Regions from separate parts of the Kitasatospora sp. NPDC048286 genome, predicted to be linked through region 2. Evidence: riboswitches for the same ligand, from Rfam matches in the RefSeq annotation. Region 2 holds a riboswitch; the other holds the start of a gene.
What was found. Region 2 has a riboswitch for cyclic di-AMP ahead of ACGF13_RS31935 (M23 family metallopeptidase). Riboswitches for the same ligand answer to the same signal wherever they lie in the genome.
Positions count from the first base shown of each region.

Region 1 (4,205 bases), on a different contig from region 2:
ACCGGGAGCACTCGGCCCCCGTGCCCGGAGCGCTCAGCCCCGGGCTCGCCGTACCGATCCGCTGGTCACTCGGCGGAGCGGAAGCGCGGGAAGGCGCCGCGGCCGGCGTACTCGGCGGCGTCGTCGAGGATCTCCTCGATGCGCAGCAGCTGGTTGTACTTGGCGACGCGCTCGGAGCGGGCCGGGGCACCGGTCTTGATCTGGCCGCAGTTGGTGGCGACGGCCAGGTCGGCGATGGTGACGTCCTCGGTCTCGCCGGAGCGGTGCGACATCATGCAGCGGTAGCCGTTGCGCTGGGCCAGCTCGACGGCGTCCAGGGTCTCGGTCAGCGAACCGATCTGGTTCACCTTCACCAGCAGCGCGTTGGCGGTGCCGGTCTCGATGCCGCGGGCCAGGCGGGCCGGGTTGGTGACGAACAGGTCGTCGCCGACCAGCTGGACCTTGTCGCCCAGCTTCTCGGTCATGGCCTTCCAGCCGTCCCAGTCCGACTCGTCCAGCGGGTCCTCGATGGAGACCAGCGGGTAGGCGGCGACCAGCTCGGCGTAGTACTCGATGAGCTCGGCGGCGGTGAGCTCCTTGCCCTCGAAGTGGTAGGCGCCGTCCTCGTAGAACTCGGAGGAGGCGACGTCCAGGGCCAGCGCGACGTCACGGCCGGGCACGTAGCCGGCCTTCTGGATGGCCTCGACGATGAGGTCCAGGGCCTCGCGGTTGGAGTCCAGGTTCGGGGCGAAGCCGCCCTCGTCGCCCAGACCGGTGGACAGGCCGCGCTCCTTCAGCACGCCCTTGAGCGTGTGGTAGACCTCGACGCCCCAGCGGACGGCCTCGGAGAAGGACTCCGCGCCGATCGGGGCGATCATGAACTCCTGGATGTCGACGTTGGAGTCGGCGTGCGACCCACCGTTGAGGATGTTCATCATCGGGACGGGCAGGACGTGCGCGTTCGGGCCGCCCAGGTAGCGGAACAGCGGCAGGTCGCTGGCCTCGGAGGCGGCGTGCGCGACGGCCAGCGAGACGCCCAGGATGGCGTTGGCGCCGAGCGAGGACTTGTCCGGGGTGGCGTCCAGGTCCAGCATGGCCTGGTCGATCAGGCGCTGCTCGGTGGCGTCGTAGCCGACCAGCTCCGGGCCGATCTGCTCGATGACGGCCAGGACGGCCTTCTCGACGCCCTTGCCGAAGTAGCGGTTCTTGTCGCCGTCGCGCAGCTCCAGCGCCTCGAAGGCACCGGTGGAGGCACCCGACGGGACGGCGGCACGACCCGTGCTGCCGTCGTCGAGGCCGACCTCGACCTCGACCGTGGGGTTGCCGCGCGAGTCGAGGATCTCACGGGCTACGACGACATCGATGGACGGCACGAGGCATCTCCTTGCGGAAGCAGGGTCCGGTCTGACGGTGGGTGCTGTCAGCAGGACGATTGCGGAGTCGTTACGACCAGAGCCTAACCGCCCGGGCTCCCGGGGCCACGTCCGCCTCGGTCCCGTCTCAGCGTGTGGCCCCACTACCCACCGGTAGTTCACCTGCTTGTCCCAGCTTGTCCCACCGGAGCGGGCGAATGCGGACGAAGGGGACCGGTAGGACCGGTCCCCTTCGGACGGCGGGCGGAGCGGCACCGGCGTCGGGTCACGACGGGGGTGACGACGGCGTCGGGTGACGGCCGGTGCGACGACGGCGTCGGGTGACGGCCGGTGCGACGGCTCAGCCGAGGTGCAGCACCTGGCCGGGCATGATCAGGTTCGGGTCGCCGCCGACGGTGGCGTGGTTCTGGTCGTACAGCGCGTGCCAGCCGCCGGACACGCCCTGGGCGGCGGCGATGGTCGACAGGGTGTCCCCGGCGCGGACGGTGTAGTCGTGGCCGGCGGCCTGCGGGGCCTGCTGGGCGGCGAGCGGAGCGTACTGCGGCTGGGCGGCGGCCTGGCCGGCGTACTGCTGGTAGACGCTCTGGTGGCTGGTCCAGTACCAGGCGCCGTTGTTCTGGTACCAGAACACCTTGGCGTCGGCGTCCCAGCCGGCCTTGCCGGAGAAGCCCGGGGTCTGCGGCTGCGCCTGCTGCTGCGGGGCGGCCTGCTGGACCGGCTGCGCGGCGGGCTTCTGGACCGGCTTCTGGGCGGCGGGCTGCTGCGCGGCCGGCTTCTCGGCCGGCTTGGCGGCGGGCTTCGGGGTCTGCTGCTTGGGGGCGGACTGCGGCTTGGCGTCCGAGGAGGTGTCGACCACGGCCGCGGCGCCGCCCTTGGTCAGACCCGCCTTCTGGGAGCAGACCGGCCAGGCGCCCGGCCCCTGCGAGGCCAGCACCTTCTCGGCGACCGAGATCTGCTGGGCCTTGCTGGCCTGGTTGGCCTGCGACGCGTAGGCGGTGCCGCCGTACGCCTTCCAGGTGCTGGAGGTGAACTGGAGGCCGCCGTAGAAGCCGTTGCCGGTGTTGATGCCCCAGTTGCCGCCGCTCTCGCACTGGGCGACGGCGTCCCAGGTGGAGGCCGGGGCGGCGGAGGCGCCGGTGGCGGTGAGGAGCGGCATCGCGAGTCCGACGCCGGCCACACCGGCGACGGCGATGGCCTTCTCGGCTTGGGTGCGACGACGGTGACGGCCAGTTCCAACGAACAGCATGAAGAGGTCCCTCTCCGCACGCCTGCGAGGTGAGCTGTCGGGTTCGGACCGGGAGGTGGCCCGGCCGCCGTACGCGGAAACGATTCCGCTCGGGCGGCTTCACCCCAAGCCGTGGGAGACGGCAACAAACCTGGTTCCCCCGCCCCTGCCCAGGGTCTGGTCGGTTTCCCGGGCGCGGCGGGCAGGATTCGGCGTTCCGCGCACGAGGTCCGCAGCTGCGAACTCCAGGGAGAGTAGACAGATCATCAGGACAATCACAAGCTCATATCGTCGATATCACACGACAATTACGGCCCGTGTTCGATCGCCTACCAACGGCGGTGTTATGTCCGGATTGATGGGTGTTCACACCCACGTCGGCGGGCGATCGGCGACGTCCCGTCAGCGTGATCTCAGCAGGTCGGAGGCGTTGGAGAGGCCTGCGAAGGGGTGTACGGAGGGGTATGCGGAGAGCGGCCCTCCGGACTGAATTCCACCGGTAGTTCGCGCAGCCCACGCATGATCAGGCCACCGCGCCAGCGCAGGGCGTCCGGGCTTTCCGCGAGCCGCAGATCGGGCAGCCGGGAAAGCAGCGAGGCCAGCGCCGCACGCCCCTCCAACCGGGCGAGCGGAGCGCCGATGCAGTAGTGGATGCCGTGCCCGAAGCCCAGGTGGGGATTGTCCGCACGGGCCAGGTCCAGGGTGTTCTCGGCGGCGAACCGGGCCGGGTCGCGGTCCGCCGCGGCCAGCACCACCAGCACCGGGTCGCCGACCGGGATGTCCACCCCGCCGATGGTCAGCGGACGGGTCGCGAACCGCCAGGTCGCCAGCTCCACCGGCCCGTCGTAGCGCAGGAGTTCCTCGATCCCGGTCTCCAGCAGCGCGCTCTCCCCGCGCGCCACCGACTCCTGCAGCAGCCGGCGCTGGTCCGGGTTGCGCAGCAGCGCGTACGTGCCGTTGCCGATCAGGTTCACGGTCGTCTCGAAGCCCGCGAACAGGAGGATGAAGGCCATCGCCGCGGCCTCGTTCTCCGTCAGGTGCTCACCGTGGTCACTGGCCCGGATCAGACCGGAGATCAGGTCGTCCCCGAGGTCCGCGCGCTTGCGGTGGATCAGCTCCAGCAGGTACGCCCGCATCCGCTTCACCGCCCGCCCCACGCCGCCGCGCTGGCCGCCGCCTTGCCCCGGCTTCGTGTGTCGCAGCATCATCCCGGCCCAGTCGCGGAAGTCGTCCTGGTCCTCGGCCGGCACCCCGAGCATGTCGCAGATCGCGTAGATGGGGAGCGGGAAGGCGAACTCGTGGATCAGGTCCGCCGAGCCGCGCTGCGCGAAGCCGTCGATCAGCCGGTCGGTGAGCTGCTGCACCCGCGGCTCGAACTCGGCCACCCGGCGCGGCGTGAACGCCTTCGACACCAGGCGGCGCAGCCGGGTGTGGTCCGGCGGGTCGATGTTCAGCAGGTGGGTCATCAGGTCCGCCTGCCGCTCCCCCGGGATGCCCACCCGGCCGGTGCGGTGCGCCTGCTCGCTGTGGTGCGCCGGGTTCTTCGACAGCCGGCTGTCCGCGAGCGCCTGCCGGGCGTCGGCGTACCTGGTCACCAGCCAGGCCTCCACCCCGCTCGGCAGGGTGGT
Region 1 is NZ_JBICZE010000005.1:527,080-531,284, forward strand. It holds gene eno (phosphopyruvate hydratase) at 66-1,352, opposite strand; gene ACGF13_RS14905 (transglycosylase family protein) at 1,693-2,598, opposite strand; cyclic di-AMP (ydaO/yuaA leader) riboswitch at 2,604-2,770, opposite strand; gene ACGF13_RS14910 (cytochrome P450) at 2,991-4,205, opposite strand, start outside.
Region 1: it holds a riboswitch for cyclic di-AMP, as region 2 does, so the genes downstream of both, ACGF13_RS14905 (transglycosylase family protein) here and ACGF13_RS31935 (M23 family metallopeptidase) in region 2, are expected to answer to the same signal.

Region 2 (4,205 bases):
TAGGCGCGCAGCACGGCGGAGACGGCGTCGTCCCCGCTGCGTCCGACGGCCGCCTCGGCCAGCCGGTCGGCCAGTTCCCCGGTGACCCGGACGGCGATCAGCCGCCGCAGTTCGGCGAGGCCGCCGCTGACGTGCTTGTACAGCGAGGGGGTGGCGACCCCGGCCCGGGCGGCGACGGAGGCCAGGGTGAGGGCCTCGGCGCCCTGCTCGTCGATGAGGGCGAGGGCGTGGTCGACGACCTGGTCGGGGGTCAGTCCTACGCGGGGCATGGGCTCGGGCTCTCCGTACGGGTCGAAGTCGGGTGACGTCGGGCGCTGCCGGGCGGGTGCCGGTGACGTCGGCGGGTCGGGCAGGGTCAGGGGTGGGCAGGGGTCGGCGGCGGCGGCGCTCAGCCGAGTTCGGCGAGGAACGACAGCAGGGCGTCCGCGGTGGCCGCCGGGTTGTCGGCCATCGGGTAGTGCCCGGACCCCTCGATCATCGCCTTCCGCGCGCCGAGCGCGGCGGCCTGCCGGTCGGCGACGAGCTCCGGCTTCGGGAAGTCGGGGTCCTTGCCGCCCATGACCACCAGCGCCGGGCACCGCACCGCGGCCGTCCAGCCGACCGGCGCCGAGTCGCCGTGGACGTACCCGCGGGTGGCGGTCTTCCGTCCCGGGGTGCGCAGCGCGGCGACCAGCCCGTCCACGTACGCGTCGAAGTCGGCGGGCTTGGCGCCGGGGAAGGCCATCCGGCGCAGGTAGAAGCCCCAGGAGGCCGGCCAGTGGACGAGGGCGGTGCCCATCAGGGCCATGACGCCGCGCATCAGGGCGCCCGGCGGCGGGCTCTCGACGAAGGCGTCGATCAGGACGATCCCGGCGACCCGCTCGGGCGCGTCCCCGGCGGCCTTCACGACCGTCGCCCCGGTGTACGAGTTGCCGGCGAGGACGGCGCGCTCGATGCCGAGGTGGTCGAGCAGGGCGAGGACGTCGTCGGCGATGGCGGCCGGGCCGTAGTCGTCCCAGCTGATCGAGGATTCGCCGAAGCCCCGCAGGTCCATGGTGACGACCCGGTGGCCGGCGGCGACCAGCAGCGGGCGCAGGTGCCGGTACGCGGCCCGGCTGTCGAGCATGCCCGGGAGCAGGACGACGGGGGTGCCGTCGCCCTGCCGGGTGTCGTCGAAGGCGATCCGGCCGCCGGGAACGGTCAGGTACTGGGTGCTCGGGGTGATGGTGCCGTTCACGGGGTCCTCCTCGGGCCGCGGGTGCGGGGCATCGGCGGTACTGCCGATAGCCATAAAGCTAAGGCTAATAGCCTTAGCCGTCAAGCGGTCGGCGGGCCGGGGGAAACGGGCCAGGGGAAGGGGGCGTGGTCGGACGGGTGCGGTCAGACCCCTTCCACCTTGAACGGGTCGTGCTCGCTGAGCAGCTTCTCCAGCCGGGCCTGGTCCACCCGGGTGACCATCTCGCTGGACTCCTGCCGGTCCCGGACCACCTTCGCCAGCGTGAACGCGGAGGTGACGGTGTAGAGGAGGCCGATCCCGAGGAAGGCCCGGGTCCACCCGCCGACCGGCAGGTAGGCGATCCCGGCGGCGAGGGCGATGCCCGACAGGGCGAAGGAGAGGATGGCCTGGATGTGGTACGCGGCCGTGGTGTGGGTCTGCATCGGTGCGCTCATGGCGTCAGGATGCGGCCGCCCGGCCGGGCCGCACATGAGTAGGGGTACTCAGATGGGGCCGTGCGTGAGGGGCCGTTCGTTGACGTCCGTTCACCTGCCATCGGGCGGCCCGAAACGGATGGCTTGGAATCAGAGCCTCCTAGGATTAACGTTTGATAACGCAGCGCGGTTGTCAACGCCGTACCCAGACGGCACCGTGCGCCGTCGCCTAATCCCGCCGACCCGCCCCCGGGCAGGTCAGGGAGCCGGGGAACCATGTTCCTTGGGGTGAATCGGCGGGGCTCCGGCCCGGCCGTAGGAGACCTTCCTGCTCCGAACCCGTCAGCTAACCCGGTAGGCGCGAAGGAAGGAAAGGAGCGCGCCTCCGTGGCGTCGACGCACACCCCGGCACACCCGGCCGGCCCCGCAGCCGGTACCCAGCTCCTCGACCACCCCGGCCCGGACGGCCCCGAGGCCTTCGGCCCGGAGGCGTTCGCCGCGGAGGCCGACACCAACCGCCACCGGATGCCGCGTCAGACCCGCGGGGCCTCCCCGCTGCTCGGCGTCACCGCCGTAGCCGCCACGCTGGGCGCCACCGGCTTCGCCTCGGCGACCCCGGCCGCCGCCCCCGCCGTCGAGGTCCCGGACGAGACCCCGGTCGCCCTCGCCGCCGACCCCGGCCTCGCGCTCGCCGCCCGCATCCAGCACCAGGCCGACAGCCAGCGCACCGCCGCCGAGGAGACCGCCCGGCTGCAGGCCGCCCAGGAGGCGGAGGCCAAGGCCGCCGCCAAGGAGGCCGAGGCCAAGCGCGCCGCCGAGGAGGCCGAGCGGGCCAAGGCCGCCGCCCTCACCCTCCCGGTGGACGACTACCGGCTCTCCGCCCACTACGGCCAGAGCGCCCGCTACTGGGCCAACCTGCACACCGGCCTGGACTTCGCCGCCGACACCGGCACCCCCGTCCACGCGCTCGGCCAGGGCACCATCACCTCGGCCGGCTGGGCCGGCTCGTACGGCTACCGGATCGTCGAGACCCTGCCCGACGGCACCGAGATCTGGTACTGCCACCTCTCCTCGATCACCAAGGGCTCCGGCAACGTCGCCGCCGGCCAGCAGATCGGCAAGGTCGGCGCGACCGGCAACGTCACCGGCCCCCACCTGCACATGGAGGTCCGCCCCGGCGGCGGCGCCCCGGTCGACCCGGAGCCCTGGCTCCAGCAGCGCGGCCTCAACCCCTGACACCCGCGCACCGACGCACCCGCGGGAGGCCCCCGGGCCGGGGGCCTCCCGCGCCGCGTCTCACTCCTCGACGGGCAGCTGCGCCAGGTACGCGTCGATCTCCTCCGGGCCCGGCTCCGGCGCCAGCTCCGGGAACTCCGTCACCAGCAGCCGCGGCAGCCCCGGCACCGTCCAGTCGCCGAACAGGTCGAGCGCCGCGTCCACCGCCGCCTCCTCGAACCTCCCGAAGTCCCCGGTCAGCTCGTCCGGCATCGGCCGTCCCAGCGCGGTCAGCTGCGCCAGGTTGCGGTAGCTGCGCCGCATCAGGCCCTGCTCCAGCAGCCGACGCGCGCCGTCCGTGGCCATGCCCACCGAGAGCACCCGGGCCGGGCCCCAGCCCCGCTCGTCCGGCTCGTCCAGCCAGCCGGCCGACGCCAGCGCCTCGAACGCCGCCAGCCGCTCCTCCTCGGTGAACTCCCCGAAGCCGGCCAGCCACTCCCGCACCGCCTCCGGGTCCGTGACGTCCGCCCCGTGCGCGTGCAGCAGCAGCGCGTACAGCCGGGGCCAGGTCACCAGGTCGGCGCGGCGCAGCAGCCCGGTCGCGACCTCGCCCTGCCACTCGGCCTCCTCGTGCAGCCGCTCCTGGCGCTTGGCGTTCAGCCGGCGGGCCGCCCGCTGGTGGTCGACCAGCAGCCGGACGGCGTCGCCGTAGGCGAGCGGGTCCTCCTCGGGCGCGGGTTGGACGTACAGGTGGAGCCGCTCGTGGAGCAGGTGCTCCACCGCGTCGGAGGTCAGTTCGGGCCAGCCGTCGTGCATCCTGCCCTCGCCCAGCTCCAGCAGCGCCAGCACCGCGCGCAGCGGCCCCTCGGCCACCGGCGCGCGGCCCTGCTCGGCCGCCCAGGCGAGCAGGTCGGCGGCCTTGGTGCGCGGGGCGAGCCGCAGGTCTTCGTCGTTCATAGTCCGAACGGTAGCCGCCGGGCGGGGATAGGGTCGGCAGCCATGGTCCCCGTACGACTCACCGGCCCGCGACTGGCCGTCCGCGAGTACCACCACACCGAGGGCGACGTGGACGCGCTGCACGCGCTGTTCGGCGACCCGGAGGTCACCCGGTACCTGCCCTTCGGGCCGAGCGACCGGGAGGACTGCGCCGACCAGGTCGAGCTCTACCTGGAGGAGGCGATGGCCGAGGAGCGGGACACCTACCGGCTCGCCGTCACCAGGCTCGCCGACGCCGAGGAGCCGGACGACGCGACGCCGATCGGGCAGGCCTCGCTCACCCTCGAAGGGCACCGCGCCGCCTGGCTCGGGTGCGTGCTGGCCCGCGAGTCCTGGGGCCGCGGCTACGCGGGCGAGATCACCGA
Region 2 is NZ_JBICZE010000015.1:216,438-220,642, forward strand. It holds gene ACGF13_RS31920 (TetR/AcrR family transcriptional regulator) at 1-269, opposite strand, end outside; gene ACGF13_RS31925 (alpha/beta fold hydrolase) at 389-1,216, opposite strand; gene ACGF13_RS31930 (YiaA/YiaB family inner membrane protein) at 1,360-1,650, opposite strand; cyclic di-AMP (ydaO/yuaA leader) riboswitch at 1,846-2,004, shown strand; gene ACGF13_RS31935 (M23 family metallopeptidase) at 2,017-2,865, shown strand; gene ACGF13_RS31940 (hypothetical protein) at 2,926-3,801, opposite strand; gene ACGF13_RS31945 (GNAT family N-acetyltransferase) at 3,844-4,205, shown strand, end outside.